DNA from 2 places in the Paenibacillus sp. FSL H7-0918 genome. Region 1 is predicted to be linked to the other one. Evidence: riboswitches for the same ligand, from Rfam matches in the RefSeq annotation. Region 1 holds a riboswitch; the other holds the start of a gene.
The links. A riboswitch is a leader RNA that binds a small molecule or an ion and turns the genes downstream of it on or off. The one in region 1 is predicted to bind cyclic di-AMP.
Positions count from the first base shown of each region.

Region 1 (8,170 bases):
GCTGGTGCAGCCAAAATATCAGCTTTGCCGCCCATTTTAGTGTACACGTGATCTTTTAAATTCTCATGACTTTTCACTATTCCTGCAGTCATTAGCTGCTCTAGATCATCTTGAATTTTGTCAATATTCATGTTTTCATGCTCCTTTAACCATGTATAAATGATGGTCCTTGATCTATTTTAAAGAGTTATTATGAAATTGTAGGCAACCACAACTGTAACAACGAACAGGCTCCCTTGTCAATGACGGGAGCCTGTTCGTTGTATGTTTTTAGATGATAATTACACAGCTTTATAGGCAGCAAGCTCGTAAGGAAGACACAGTGGCACACCCGTACGTGGATCCGGAACGATATCCGCTTCAATTCCAAACACTTCCCGCAATACATCTGGTGTCATAACCTCAGTAGGTGAGCCTTCGCTAACCACAGTACCGGACTTAATCGCTACCATATGCTGCGCATAACGAGTAGCATGATTCAAATCATGCACGACCATGATAATGGTACGGCCTTCTTCCTCATTCAGCTTTTGCAAAAGTTGAAGAACTTCGAGCTGATGCGCCATATCTAGGAACGTTGTAGGCTCGTCAAGGAATAAAATATCTGTTTCTTGAGCCAACGCCATAGCGATCCAAGCGCGTTGACGTTGTCCACCAGAGAGACGGTCAATAGGGCGATCATGAAAAGATTCCATGCCCGTAACAGAGATGGCGTTGGAGATGATGTTGCGATCCTCTGCGGTCATCGTGCCAAATCCTTTTTGATGAGGGAAACGACCGTAGCTGACCAGCTCAGATACCGTCAGACCGTCAGGAGCCGTTGGGTTCTGCGGTAGAATCGCTAGCTGACGAGCAACCTCTTTAGTTGAAAAGTTATGGATCGATTTGCCGTCCAGCATTACGGTGCCACTCTTCGGCTTCATAATCCGGGCCATCGTTTTGAGGATTGTAGATTTACCGGAGCCGTTAGCGCCCACTAGTGCGGTGATTTTCCCCGTAGGGATAGACAAGTTCAATCCCCTAACTATAGTAGCCTCAGCATACCCAATACTTAATTCTTCTGTATTCAAACGTTCTGACATGATCTACAACTCCCTTAAAAGTTTTATGGAGCTATGCTCCTAAGTATGAACTAATTTACGCTTTCGACTTGGCGAGTAAATATAAAAAGTAAGGTGCGCCAATAATCGCAACCACAATGCCAGTAGGAACTTCGGCAGGTTGCAATACCCATCTACCAATGGTATCAGCGGTAATCATAAGAAGCGCCCCTGTCAAAGCACTAGCAGGTAATAACACCTGATGACGGGGTCCCACCAGCCTGCGAGCCAGGTGTGGTGCTATCAGGCCGACGAAGCCAATACCTCCACTTACCGCGACGCAGGAGCCGGCAAGCGCTACGGCTGTTACCAGAAGGAGAATACGTTCCTTCTCCACACGCATTCCTAGACCTAATGAAGTATGGTCCCCTAGATTCAATACATTTAGAACCCGGGCTTTATAGAAGGCGAACGGTAACAGAATCGCGATCCAAGGCAGCAAAGCAAGGACGAATCTCCAATCCCCACCCCATATTTTCCCGGCGATCCAAGTAGCTACAAATTGATAATTATTAGGATCAAGCCTAAGTGCCAATACAAGCTGGCAAGCATTGATTCCTGCAGCGACCGCAATCCCGATAAGGATCAGCCTTGTAGGAGACAGACCATCTGCCTTCCGGTAGGCAAGAATATAGATTAAAGCTGCGGTCAGGCCAGCCCCACCAAGTGCTAGGAGAGGCAAGACAAATACCGGAGCTGCTGTTGTAGCCGGAAAAAACGAGATAAAAATGATTACCGCAAAACCTGCACCAGCACTTATGCCCAGCGTAGCCGGTTCAGCGAGTGCATTACGTGCGAGACTTTGTAGAATACAGCCCGATACTGCAAAGCCCGCTCCAACTAACAATGAAATTACGATGCGGGGTAATCTGAAATCAAATAAAATAAGCTTTTGCTGATGTGTTCCATCACCCATGAGTGTATGTAATACCTCTAGTGGGGATAGACGCATAAACCCTGTATTCATACTGACTATAAACACAACGACGATCAGTATAGCAAGGAGTGATAACACCGTTAGGGCGCGTGTGCGGCGTTCTTTTTCATCTGGAGTAAGGGTTAATTTGGGCATTACAGCTCCCCCTTCCGTTTACTCGCTAAATAAATAAAGAACGGTACGCCGATGATGGCAATTAAGGCTCCTAGCGGTGTCTCATACGGTGCATTTATCATTCTTGCGGCAATATCTGCAAAGATAATCAATAAGCTCCCTAGAACTGCGGAGCAAGGGATAATCCAGCGGTAGTCCACTCCAACGAAATAACGAGTAACATGTGGAATAATTAGTCCTATAAAAGCAATCGGGCCAACCGTTGAAACCGCACTTCCAGCTAAGATAACCACAACAATCATACATGCCAATTGAACTAACCTTGTCCGCTGCCCCAGACCAACCGCTACTTCTCTTCCTAAGCTGAGCAATGTGACGGATCGTGATAACATCATCGCTGCAATTAAGGCTACGGCCACCCAAGGGAATATAATCTTGATCTGAGTCCAGCTAGCTCCCCCCATCCCACCAGCTAACCAGAAGGCTATGTCCTGAGATAAGTTGAAAAGAATAGCTACTCCCTGACTAATAGCAACCAATAAAGCACTAACTGCCGAACCTGCTAATGTCAATCGCAAGGGGGTCAGGCCATTAAAAGAAAGCGAACCGATTCCGAATACGATAAAAGAGGCCACAGCGGCACCGATAAAGCAATACAACATTAGTGATGTGAATGAGAGTGAGGGTGCAAAAGCAAATACTATGGCCAGCGCTACCCCTGCTCCTGCATTCAAACCTAACAGCCCTGAATCCGCAAGCGGGTTTCTTGTCATCCCCTGCATGATAGCCCCTGCTACTGCGAAGCAAGCACCGACTAAGGCGCCAGCAATAGCACGTGGAAATCGCAGTTCTCTAATCACCTGATGTTTTTGTAAATCTGGATTGAAATGAAATATAGCTTCCCATACCGTAGCTAACTTGATATCTGCCGCACCCACTGAGACCGAAAGTGCCAATCCGAAGGCAATGGCAGCAAGTCCAAAAATAAGAATACCAATGGCAGCTGCCGGTCGGGTATGTAGAGCTTTTTTGGGTTCATTTTTAATACGATTTGCGAAATCTGAGGGTGAAACCATGAGTCGTCTCCTTATTCAATAGTTACAATGGTTTATATGATAACAACAATCATTCTCATTATCGCAAAAATATTTATGTTGTACAATTGCAGGAACGATTTTTCCGTACTATGGGATTGGTTTATAAAAAAATGGTGCAGATCTTTGTATCCCGAGATACTTGATCTGCACGCCCTTCCCCACCGAAATGATCAGTCTCATTCATGGTGAATTACGACTTTTATTTCACAAGACTTTTTAGCACATCGTCAATGATTTTGCTGCCAGCGTTCGCCCCACTGTAAAGCCAACTGCTTGTTGAGCTCATTTCATGCACATTTCCAGCTTTTACAGCTGGGATGCCCTTCCAGATTGCACTATCTAGGATCTCCGAACCCTCAGTCTTATCACTATTTACAAGGAAAATATGATCTGCGGTCAGCTCAGAAAGCTTCTCTAGCGAGATCGGATTCCAAGTTGCTCTTGTTCCTACTGGGATCTCTGTTACTAAGTTAGGCAGCGTTACGCCAAGGTCTGTATATAATACAGCTCCACTGCTGCGGGTTTCGTCTACAATATAGAAGTTTTTTTGCACCAACCATAGAATAGCCGCGGACTCTTGTCCAATAGCTCCTGTAAGCTGTTCTTTCGCAGCCGCTGCTTTAACATCATAATCATTAATGGCTTTTTCTGCTTCAGGGGTTTTGTTCAAAATCTCACCCATCTTGAGCAACGATTTGCGCCAATCTTGATTTAGTTCATCCCCAATTACATAAGTGGGTGCAATCTTATTCAACTGATCGTAAATCCCGTTCTGAACAGAAGACTCCGATGGGATGATAATAAGATCCGGAGCAAAGCTGGTTACAGCCTCTAACGGAAGGTCGTAACTAATTGTAGGAACATCCTTCAATTCAGTGGCCAGATAATCCTGAACGCCATTTGTAACTGACCATTGAGCTACTGGAGTTACACCCAGAGTTACCAAAGAGTCTTCCAAATATGAACCCAGAACGCGCTGTGGATTAGCCGGAATCGTTACTTTATGACCCATTGCATCTGTTAACGTCTTAGGTGCAGCAGGTGCCTCTGTAGATTCTGCTGTAGGCGCTGTTGTAGGCGCTGTTCCTGCATTTGATGAGCTTTCAGCATTATTATTACCACAAGCGGAAAGTATTAGCGTCATCACTATTAGTCCGCTCATCGTCACTTTCATGCTTCCTGATCTTTTTCTGTTAAGCCAAAACATTAAAAACCCTCCTATATGTAACTGCTTTGATATTCAAAGGTGACCTTTACCTCTGCTTCACTTTTAAATGATATTGATTCTCATTCTCTGTGTCAACATATAAATTTCAAATTCTGTGGATTTGCAACAATTTCCTTCATATAAAATACAAAAGAGGTTATATTCCGAACGTTCCGGATATAACCTCATCTTTAATCTTCTACTTATTTATTTAAATGATACGGGACAGTCGCTACTACAACGTCCTTTTGATTCATTAGATACGAGCGGATTAAAAAGCTGGTCTGATTATGAAGCACGGCTTGCCACCAATGTTTGGTAATAAACTGTGGAATCAGAATCGTGATGTGATCCGTCGCAGCGGTCTTCCACTCTACCGTATCGATAAACTTCACTAACGGACGAATGATACTACGATATCTGGAACGAAGTACAATCAGGCGTACACCTGGATTCCATTCCTCCCACCGTTGCTCCATCTTATGAATGTCTTCTTCATCAAAGCCTACATACACAGCAACAACATTATCTGTTAGAGACTTCGCATAGCTGATGGAATGTAATACAGCACGTGTAACCCCTGCAACAGGAACAACTACAGTACTTCCTTTAATTACAGGTTTATCCGTAGCCGGACATATACGCAGTTGATCCGCAGTGTTCAAATAGTGCTTATGAATACGGTGGAACACGAACATTACAGCAGGTAAGAAAATGAATGCCATCCATACGCTCGAGAATTTAGTAATGATAAATATAAGCGTAATCGTCAATGTAGTCAGCATACCGATGGTATTTACTACAAATCTTTTCACCCATCCAGCGGGTCTTGTTTTGATCCAATGCACCATCATCCCCAGTTGGGATAAGGTAAAAGGAATGAACACGCCTACCGCATATAGTGGAATCAAACCTTCCGTATTCCCATGGAATGCAGTCACAAGTATGATAGACATAACTCCTAGAAAAATAATGCCGTTTGAGAAGCCAAGGCGGTCACCACGGACCATAAATGCATGTGGCAGATATTTATCTTTTGCAAACATAAAGGCAAGCAGCGGAAACGCTGAATATGCTGTATTAGCTGCCAAGAACAAAATCACTGCTGTAATCCCTTGAATGAAAAAGTACAATCCGCCACGGCCAAAGGTCGATTCAGCGATCTGAGAGACAACCGTAGCCTTTTCATCTGGCACAATCCCATACCAATACGCCAGCACAGTGATTCCGGTAAACATAAAGCCAAGGATAAGTCCCATGATCATTAGCGTCTTGGCTGCATTCTTCTCAGCGGGTGCTTTAAAGTTTGGGATCGCATTAGATACGGCCTCAACCCCCGTTAGGGCTGAACAACCAGAGCTAAACGCTTTTAATAGTAGAAACAAACTTACATTAGATACGGCGCTGCCTATTTCAGGAACATTCGCATGCGCGCCACCCATTGCATATTTAACGATACCGGAGATAATCAGAACAACAATCGAAACCACAAACAAATACACTGGAATTGCGATAAATGAAGCCGATTCAGTCACTCCGCGAAGATTAATGATTGTTAATAAAACGATAACAGATACAGCGATGAGAACAGTATGATTATGAAGACTTGGAAAAGCCGATGTGATCGCATCCGTCCCTGCCGAGGCACTAACCGCTACGGTAAGAATGTAATCCACCAATAATGAACCCCCAGCGAGCAGCCCTGTCGGAATACCAAGATTACTCTTGGCTACGATATAAGCTCCGCCTCCTTGCGGATAAGCAAAAATCGTCTGCCGATAGGATAAAATCAGGATGGCCAGCAGGCCCAATACGGCTAATGCAATTGGCAGGGAATACCAGATGGCAGTAAACCCGGCAGCCACTAGTACAATCAGAATTTGTTCCGTTCCGTAGGCTACAGACGAGAGCGCATCAGAAGACAGAACAGCCAGTGCTTTAACCTTGGATAACTTTTCATGATCGAGTTCATTCGACTTCATCGGACGTCCGATCAATAGTCGTTTTACCTTGCTTACCATGGTGGATACAGTTCCTTTCTTTGGGAGCTGAAACGGAATTTCCGTGCGCTGTTTTCATCGGTGGATTTCATAAATGCAGACACAAAAATAAGCATACGGAAATGATCCGCATGCTTATGCATGGTCATTTTCCCACCTTGCTTACGAGGTTAGCTGGCGGATTCGGGCTGTGGTTATAGCCCTACGGAAGAGGTCTGTTCGACCCGGTTCCGATTCACCCCATTGGCATGAATGCCAAGTTTGGTTCCCCCGTTTTTCCTAAGAAAATTCAGCGCATATTCAACTTCTCACAAGGTCTAATATTAGTCTACAAAGTGCCTACAGTAAAGCGTTGAAAAAAATGAAAAAAGAATGAAAAAACATCCAATAAGCTCAAATATAGCGTCTTATTGGATGCTCTCTTTCATTATCTTCAATTATCCCTCTAGCCCGTGATTTTAATACCTTTTCAGCTTTTTTGTACCTTCCAAAGTTAAAACTAAAATCCTAAGCTCTCCTCAGCATCTACTTCAATCACTTCTTCTTCCCTACGTCCATACCAAAGAAGGAGACTTATTAGAGCAAACGCTATTAAAGCTAACAAAGGAATCGTTATAAATCCGAAGTAGTTCAAGTAATCTTTATTACAAGGAACACCAACTGTACAAGGTAGAACTTTACTTAACGCTGGAATCTTCTGTTCCGCATAATGATAGATTGAGATACTGCCACCAATCAAACTTAATGGAAGCACATAAGGAATGATGCGCTTATCTCCACGGAAAGTGGCAATTCCCAACAAAAATAACTGCGGATACATAAAAATCCGCTGAAACCAGCAAAGCTTACAAGGTTCATACTTCAAGACTTCACTTAAATACAAGCTACCAGCTACAGCAACCAAAGAGACGAACCAGGCCAGATAGAGGCAGTTACGCTTGCAAAAAGATAGGAATTTTGTCACTTTGCCTCCACTGCTTTTGCGGCGGTGTTAATTTCAGATGTAATCGCTTCAATATCGAAAGGTTCAGCCGTTTTCACTCCATTAATGTAGAGCGAAGGCGTAGTTGTCACGCCTGCGTCAGTTGCCAACTGAATGTCTTTCTTCAGCTCATCTGCATAAGTTTTCTCTTGGATGTCTTTACGCAATAGATCGTAATCGATCGCTAATTTCTCTTTTTCAGCAAGGCTTACCAAGAAATCCTCAGTGGCCCATTCCACACTCTCATCCCCTTGCTGCGCATACACAGCATCATAGAACTTCCAGAATTCATCCTTATTCTGATGGTATACAGACAATGCAGCTAGTGAAGCTGTCTCAGAGTCAGGACCAACGAAAGCCATATTTACAAAGTAAAGAGCTGCTTTTCCCTCGTTGACAAAATCTTGAACAATTTTCGGTTTCATGGAGCCAGCAAATTGGGAACAAGCTGGACATTTGAAATCACCAAATTCAACAAGCTTAACAGGTGCATCCTCATTACCAATCCTAGGTAGCTCACTATAATTGAATTCTACCGGTTCTCCTGTAGAGACATTCTTTGCTGCATCTTTCGAAGCTAACATAAACAATCCAACAAAAATGATAACTACTACAGCTATTGAACTAATAACTAAAATTCTCGTTTTCTGCTTCTGTTGCTCCTGTTCTACCCGTCGTTTCTCTTGTTTGCTCAACTGGGGAACATTTGGACTTTTTTTAGGTTTACTCAAGG
Region 1 covers NZ_JBBOWJ010000003.1:154,909-163,078, reverse strand. The annotation lists gene murB (UDP-N-acetylmuramate dehydrogenase) at 1-131, opposite strand, end outside; gene MHI15_RS20645 (ABC transporter ATP-binding protein) at 282-1,082, opposite strand; gene MHI15_RS20640 (FecCD family ABC transporter permease) at 1,138-2,172, opposite strand; gene MHI15_RS20635 (FecCD family ABC transporter permease) at 2,172-3,227, opposite strand; gene MHI15_RS20630 (iron-hydroxamate ABC transporter substrate-binding protein) at 3,448-4,455, opposite strand; gene MHI15_RS20625 (APC family permease) at 4,659-6,476, opposite strand; cyclic di-AMP (ydaO/yuaA leader) riboswitch at 6,601-6,760, opposite strand; gene MHI15_RS20620 (disulfide oxidoreductase) at 6,955-7,419, opposite strand; gene MHI15_RS20615 (DsbA family protein) at 7,416-8,132, opposite strand.

Region 2 (8,170 bases), on a different contig from region 1:
TCAAGCTATGGCTCGTCATGAGATAGGCTGTACACTGGAGGAGGTCATTCAGGCTTGTGTGCGATTGGTTCGGACGGGCGGAAAGGTAAGTATGGTTCATAAACCACAACGGTTGGTTGATATTATCAGTCTCATGAGACAATATAGACTCGAGCCAAAGATTATTCGGTTTGTACATCCACGTGCCCATCTGGAGGCAAATATGGTATTAATCGAAGCTGCACGTGATGGAAAGCCTGAGGTTCGTTTACAACCACCGCTCATCGTATATAATGAGGACAATCAATACTGTCCAGAGATTATGGACATCTACTATGGTGCTAAAGAGGGTAAATCATGAAGATATCATGTCAAAGCAGTTTTCAAAACAAGACTAATACCAGTACTCAGGAGACAACAGGGTCGCTTTTTCTGGTGGCTACACCTATCGGTAATCTGGAGGATATGACCTATCGTGCAGTCCGTACATTGCAGGAATGTGATATTATTGCCGCGGAAGATACGAGACAGACCCGAAAATTACTCAGCCACTTTGAGATTTCACCTTCGATGTTGTTTAGTTATCATGAGCATAATAAGGCCGCCAGTGGACCTGAGCTTGTACGCTATATAATAGAAGGAAAAAATTTGGCACTCGTCAGCGATGCCGGTTTACCAGCGATTTCTGACCCTGGAGCGGATCTTGTAGCCCTTGCAATAAGTCATGGAATTCCGGTGATTCCTATCCCTGGAGCTAACGCAGCGTTGTCAGCTTTGATCGCTTCTGGTCTATCTACGAATACGTTCACCTTTATCGGCTTTCTTCCCCGAGAGCGTAAGGACATCCGAGCAGTATTAAGTCCACTTCGTTCGGCTCAAGGCACTTTGTTGTTCTACGAATCTCCCCATCGCGTAGTTAAGACACTTGCTCATCTTCAAGAAGCATTCGGTAATCGCCAGATTGTGTTGGCACGTGAATTAACGAAAAGATATGAGGAGTTTCTACGCGGTTCGATTGAGGAATGTACACTATGGCTGGCTGAACATCCTCCGCTAGGCGAATATGTTATTGTCGTAGAAGGGGAGAGCAAGGAAGATGCAGAAATCGCAGAATCGGCGTGGTGGCGTCAGTTAAGCATTGAAGATCATGTAGCTCATTACGAAGCACAGGATGTACCACGGAAAGAGGCTATGAAAAAAGCGGCATCAGACCGGGGTGTAGCCAAACGGGATATTTATAATGCGTTGCTTGATAGAGCAGAAGAGTAAGTGTTGTAGACGAATTCTTAGAATAACTAAGGATTGTCGGAAACGGCCTGCCCGAGCTTGAATGATTTATCTGCGGGTTAAATGTATTTTGTACAGTTATTTTTGAATTTTTTTATGTATTTGTTCGTTTAGTTGTACTTCATACAGTTATAAAGGTGGAAAGGATTGATTTCACGGAGATATAGGAAATATAAGTGTACAAAATACAATTAATTCGTTTAATGGTAAAAAGCATTTAAAATAACTGTAAGAAATACAACTAAGTATTACTAGTTCCGTCTTGAAGCACATTGCCCTTAGGGAGGGGATAACCAGGAGGGCAAACCCAGACATAAAAAATACCTCCCGCGGTCACGGGAGGTCAAGGAGATATGAAAAGGTTAGAATTAACAATTTGATTAGTTCTATTATATACTATTTAATTTAGTTTGTCACAGGGGTAGGGATGGAAGATATGCATTCATGACAAACTATTTTTCCTTTAAAGTAAGTTACGTTCTCAGCGTTGCCACAGAAAATGCAGGCAGGCTCATACTTTTTAAGCATAATCCGTTCGCCATCAACGTAAATTTCCAATGCGTCCTTTTCGCCAATGCCAAGTGTACGGCGTAATTCAATAGGAATAACAACCCGTCCAAGTTCGTCTACTTTTCTTACAATTCCTGTTGATTTCATCATAACAATCGTTACTCCTCTCAATGTTCCAAAAACGTCATTATTCGACATTGTTCACTGTTTTATGATACTTATAATACCAACGATTCCCAAATCAGTCAACCTTTTTTCATAGGCTGAATAAGAAAATTTCCATAAGAACTTTGAATGTCCCTATAAAAATTAAGAATTACCCTGAAAGCATTTTGTCGATTTACCAAGACCAAAAATGATACTTTTCGACAAAGTACGACATAATTACTTATTATATACTGATATTAGTTAAAATCATATTAAATTATTAGAAGGAGTTGATCTCATGAAGCAGCCGCTCACGGAAGAAAAAGTTTTCAAAGATCCCGTTCATAATTATATTCACGTACAGGATACGATTATTTGGCGACTAATTAATACAAAAGAATTTCAGCGTTTACGCCGGATTCGCCAGTTAGGTACCTCATATCTCACTTTTCATGGTGCAGAGCATAGTCGTTTTTCTCATTCTTTAGGAGTATATGAAATTACACGCAGAATCATTTCGCAATTTGAGCGCAGCGGGTATAAGGATTGGATTCCAGAAGAAAGTTTGCTTACTTTGTGTGCGGCTTTGCTGCATGATTTAGGGCATGGCCCATTTTCACATTCTATAGAAGAAGCTTTTGAAATGAACCATGAGGATTGGACCTGCCGGATTATTTTGGAGGACACGGAGATTACCGAAATATTGCGTGATGTGGAGGAAGATTTTCCTCGTAAAGTAGCTTCAGTTATCTCTAAGACTTATGAGCATGAAATTGTTGTCAATTTGGTTTCCAGTCCACTGGATGCTGATCGTATGGATTATTTACTGCGTGATGCGTACTATACAGGTGTAAACTATGGAACCATCGACATTGATCGGATTTTGAGAATGCTTCGTCCTTATAATGGGCGGATTGTAGTAAAAGAATCAGGTATGCATGCCATTGAAGATTATTTAATGTCGCGTTATCAAATGTACTGGCAGGTATATTTTCATCCGGTGACGCGCAGCTCTGAAATTATTTTGCGTCAAATCTTCCGTAGAGCTAAAGAATTGTTCCAGGAGGAGTACAAATTTCGCTTTATGATCGCTCCGCTGGAAGATCTCTTTCGAGGAGAAGTAACAGTGAAGCAATATTTAATGCTTGATGAGGCACTGGTACAGACTGCTTTTATGCAATGGACACTTGAAGAAGATGAGTTATTAAGCGACTTGTGTACCCGTTTTATTCATCGTAAACTGTATAAATATGTAGAGATCGAGAATTTGGATACAGATATGATTACGGAAATCCGCAGCAGTTTTGCGGGAGCGGGACTTAACCCAGAATATGACTTAGAGATTGATTATCCGACAGATTTGCCTTATGATGTGTTCCGTCCAGGAGCAGCCTTCGACAATAATCAAATTTTACTGCTTGATCGCAATGAGCAATTGCGGGAAATTTCAGAGGTATCGGATATTGTGCGCTCAATAAGCGGGATTCATCGTGGCAGATATCACCTATATTTCCCACAGGATAAGCTGAAAAAAGCCCTTACACGGTTGCCCTCTTCTGTAGCAGAGATTTTTGCAAAATAATACAAATATTTATGGAACTATTGATAAAAACAACAAGGAGTGAGCTTTAAAATGTATCTGTTCGACACACATACACATTTAGATGCGCCTCAATTCGACGAGGATCGCGAGGAAGTTATAGCTCGTGCAGTAGAGGCCGGAGTTAGCAAGATGATCAATATTGGATTTAATCGGGAAACGATCCCTTCAACGATGAAGCTGGCTGAATCTTATGATTATATTTATGCAGCGGTGGGCTGGCATCCACAGGATGCGATTGATATGAAAGAGGGGGACCTCGATTGGATCGCCTCTCTTTGCAGCCATGAGAAAGTGGTGGCCATCGGAGAGATTGGGTTGGATTATTATTGGGATACCTCTCCCAAGGATGTGCAGCAGGAGGTCTTCCGCAAACAAATTGGACTAGCCCGTGAACTAAAAATGCCAATCTGTATACATGACCGTGATGCCCATGAAGATGTCGTACGGATTTTACGGGAGGAAAAAGCAAATGAAATTGGTGGCGTGATGCATTCTTTCTCAGGCAGCTGGGAAACCGCAAAAATGTGTCTAGACCTAGGATTTCATTTGTCATTTGGAGGACCGATCACGTTCAAAAATGCCAGAGTGCCTAAAGAGGTGCTTGCACAGACGCCATTGGACAGATTATTGATCGAAACAGACGCTCCATATTTGACTCCACACCCCTTCCGAGGCAAGCGAAATGAGAGTGCTCATGTGAAGTTAGTAGCAGAGGCTGCGGCTGAAATTAAAGGGTTAACATGGGAAGAATTGGCTAAAATTACGTATGCGAACGCACTGGAACGATTTGGGATTGTCTGAAAACAGGAGTAAAACGGGTGAAAAATAGAGAATGGCCGATATATTAAACTTTTTTAATATAAAAACGGCTGATTATTACAATATTTTAACCATATATTTGCGTAAACGTGGTTGAATCGTCCTTTACAACATGCATCAAAACAGGATATCATCTTTTCAGTGATGTGAGCTGTTGTTATTGTGACAGCCATTGATTCATGGATCGTCTCGCTGAGTCTCCGTATGGAGAACGGGGGAACCAATATTGAACTGCCGCATGCCTGTATCTTGAATACGACTAGGAATTGCCGCAGAACAATATTTGATTTCTTCACGTGGTCTTTGGGGTGAATTTAAGGGCAACCGCCGTGAGCGGGTGACCTGAAATAGGGCGTCTCTCTTTCGTCCGAACCCGACAGCTAACCCCGTAAGCGCAAGTAAGAGAGGCAACCTCGTGCACAAACATTCCCGCGTATTCTGACATCGGAGAAGCCACGAAAGAGTCCTCAAGAGAACTCTTTTTAGGCTTCTTTATTTTTGAATAAACTGAATGTTGCCCGCATACTGTTATATAACAGGTGTGGGAGTAGCTGTGCCGAGCAGGCGATCCATGAGCAGGAGACGCTAAGTTAATACGTGCGTATCCTGTGACAATCTCAAATAGTTTCGTCAAAGAAATTCAGTCCTCATGATATACAAATTGACGACGAGGCTATGTAAGGAGGATGGAGAGAATGGGCTTATTCCAACCAGAGGTATCCCATGATTCGCAGTCATCCAGCAGGTCTTTCGCATTACGGTGGGAGCAAGTAAATACTCGCGTACTTTTACTTGCAGGTGTGATTTCAATCGCAATCGCGCTGTTAATTCTGCTGTACGTACACGGTCAAAGTAATAAACAATTAGTTTTAGTAATAGACGGGCAAACACAGACACTTGAAACGCGAGAAGCACTTCTTGGTGATGTGTTGGAGAAAGAGCAAATTTCGCTGCAGCCGCATGATGAATTATCTTTAGGTCTGAGTGATGAAATAAAAGACGGTGACCGTGTCGTTATCAATCGTGCGCAGAAATTTAGCCTTACTGCGGACGGAGCAACAAAAACGTTATATACGACCGAAGACACTATCGGTCAAGCGATTGACAAACTGGGTATCAACCTAGAAGGCTATGATAAGATTTTTCCTTCGTTAGACACCACCATCTCTGCTGACATGGAGATTAAGATCGTTCGTATCAACAAGCAAACGGTACAGCGAACAACTAACTTACCTTTCCGTGTTATTAAGACAGCAGATCCCTCCCTTACTGTGGGAACAGTTAGAGTGGCACAGGCAGGCAAACCAGGCGTCATGGTTCAGCATATTGAAAAGATCTATCAAGACGGAGAACTGGCCTCTATGCGCATGATCGGCAAGGAAGTACAAACGGTAACAAAAGATAAGATCATTGCCGTTGGTACTAAAGCACTTCCTAAGCCTACTGTAGTTGCTAAAGCTACAACAACTTCCAAATCAAGCACTACCTCCAAAACGACTAAAGTTAGCGCTAAGACTAAGAACGTCACAAGCAAGGCTGGCGTAGACTTTGAGTACAAGAAGATGATTAAGAACGTCTCCATGACAGCTTATTCGTCAGAAGAGCCAGGGATAGGTACTAAAACTGCCTCCGGAACACGCGTAACGGAAGGTCGTACAATTGCAGTAGATCCGAATGTAATTCCTATTGGCTGGTGGGTTTATATCGATGGGCTTGGATTCCGCCGTGCAGAGGATACTGGCGGTGCCATTAAAGGCAATAAAGTGGATGTCTATTATGATTCCCTGAGCCATGCTCGTAATTTCGGCCGTAAATCACGTACCGTTTATGTGATTGGACCTGTGAAACCAGAGCTTAACTAGAACTGAAGCTTTTGCAAAAAATCCTTTGATAAGCTATAGTGATGATAACCGTTAAGGAACGCTGGATGATCATTTCGTTGATCGCAGAGCAACCGCTCATCACTTATACATTCTTTAACCAAAAGAAGAGGAGCGAATCCTCTTCTTTTTGCTTTTTTTGGAAGGAGTCAAGAAATATGATTAAGGAATTAATCGTCGTTGAAGGCAAAAGCGATACCGTAGCCATTAAGCGTGCTGTAGAAGCGGATACCATTGAGACAGGCGGCTCTGCTGTAAACCGGACTGTAATTGCTAAGATCGCGCTTGCTATGGAACGTAGAGGGGTTATTATTCTTACGGACCCGGACCATGCTGGGGAGCGAATTCGTAAAATCGTTTCAGCGAAGGTGCCGGGCTGCAAGCATGCTTTTATTCCAGAGAAGGACGCAACTCGAAAAGGGGATATCGGTGTAGAGAATGCATCGCCAGAGGCGATTCGTCATGCGCTGCGTAATGTACATACCTCTTTTGAAGGAGCACCTGCTTTGATTGGTATTGATGATCTTATGGCCGCTGGAATGCTTGTACACCCTCGGGCTGCTGAAAGACGTATGGCACTTGGTAATTTGCTTGGAATCGGATATTGTAACGGCAAACAGCTGTACAAGCGGCTGGCGATGTTTGGGATTACGCGGGAGGAATTTGCCGGGGCTCTCGCCCAAATTGATCAGGGAGGCATTACTTCATGAGTGGTAGAGAGGAAATTTCGACTCCAAAACGGACCAAAGAGATTATTCAACGTTATGGATTCAAGTTCAAGAAAAGCCTGGGACAGAATTTTTTGATTGATCAAAATATTTTGGACAAGATTGTAGACGCTGCTGGACTAGATAGCGATTCTGGGGCGCTGGAGATCGGGCCGGGAATTGGAGCGCTGACGGAGCGTCTGGCACTAACAGCGGGTGCTGTAACTGCCGTAGAGATTGACCGTAGACTGATTCCAATATTAAAAGACGTACTTTCCCCCTATCCCCATGTTAAGGTTCGTAACGATGATGTCCTCAATGTGAACTTGCAGGAAATGTTCAAGGAAGATTTCACCACTGTGAACAAGGTCAGTGTGGTTGCTAACCTGCCTTATTATGTGACTACTCCGATTCTGATGAAGCTGCTCGAAGAGAAGCTTCCCCTTGATAACATCGTTGTAATGATTCAGAAGGAGGTTGCGGAGCGTATGGCTGCATCTCCAGGTGGAAAGGAATACGGAAGTCTTAGCATTGCCGTGCAGTACTACAGCGAGCCTGAGCTCGTCTGTATCGTGCCACGTACGGTATTCATCCCTCAACCTAATGTGGAGTCTGCTGTTATCCGTCTGAAGGTTAGAGAGCATCCTCCGGTAAAGGTGGAGAGTGAGAAGCATTTCTTTGAAGTGGTTCACGCTTCTTTCACACAGCGCCGCAAGACGATTGCTAACAATCTGAAGGCTCGTTACTTCCCTGAACAAGGACGTGAGCAGCTGGAGGCTTTACTCGCAGAAGCGGGTATTGAACCGACCCGTCGCGGAGAAACACTCAGTCTTGAAGAATACGCCCGCTTAAGCGGTGTTTTGCTAGCCGCTGGAATTGAATAAGCAATAGGAAACGGTTGTTGTCTTAAGGACGACAACCGTTTCTCGTAGAAATATAAGGATGTTATTCTGGTGGAGCATTATACATTCTTATATTTTAAAAATATGTTGAGTTATGAACCAACTGAGGCCTTTGCCCATACGATGGGGTAGAGGTGGTGGTTGTAATGAATTTAGGAGACTTGGTCGTTCGCAAATCTTATGGCGGTGATTTAACATTTCGTGTAGATAATATTGTGCAGGATAGAGCCGTCATTAAAGGCACAGATTTCCGCCTGTTGGCGGATTCTCCTCTGGATGACCTGGTTCAAGTGCCTCCTACCCGAATAACGGAACGGGGACAGCAAGCACAGATCA
Region 2 covers NZ_JBBOWJ010000001.1:3,117,662-3,125,831, forward strand. The annotation lists gene MHI15_RS14055 (tRNA1(Val) (adenine(37)-N6)-methyltransferase) at 1-340, shown strand, start outside; gene rsmI (16S rRNA (cytidine(1402)-2'-O)-methyltransferase) at 337-1,248, shown strand; gene MHI15_RS14065 (AbrB/MazE/SpoVT family DNA-binding domain-containing protein) at 1,672-1,926, opposite strand; gene MHI15_RS14070 (HD domain-containing protein) at 2,222-3,505, shown strand; gene MHI15_RS14075 (TatD family hydrolase) at 3,557-4,327, shown strand; cyclic di-AMP (ydaO/yuaA leader) riboswitch at 4,526-4,755, shown strand; gene MHI15_RS14080 (3D domain-containing protein) at 5,041-6,207, shown strand; gene rnmV (ribonuclease M5) at 6,384-6,935, shown strand; gene rsmA (16S rRNA (adenine(1518)-N(6)/adenine(1519)-N(6))-dimethyltransferase RsmA) at 6,932-7,816, shown strand; gene yabG (sporulation peptidase YabG) at 7,981-8,170, shown strand, end outside.
Region 2: it holds a riboswitch for cyclic di-AMP, as region 1 does, so the genes downstream of both, MHI15_RS14080 (3D domain-containing protein) here and MHI15_RS20625 (APC family permease) in region 1, are expected to answer to the same signal.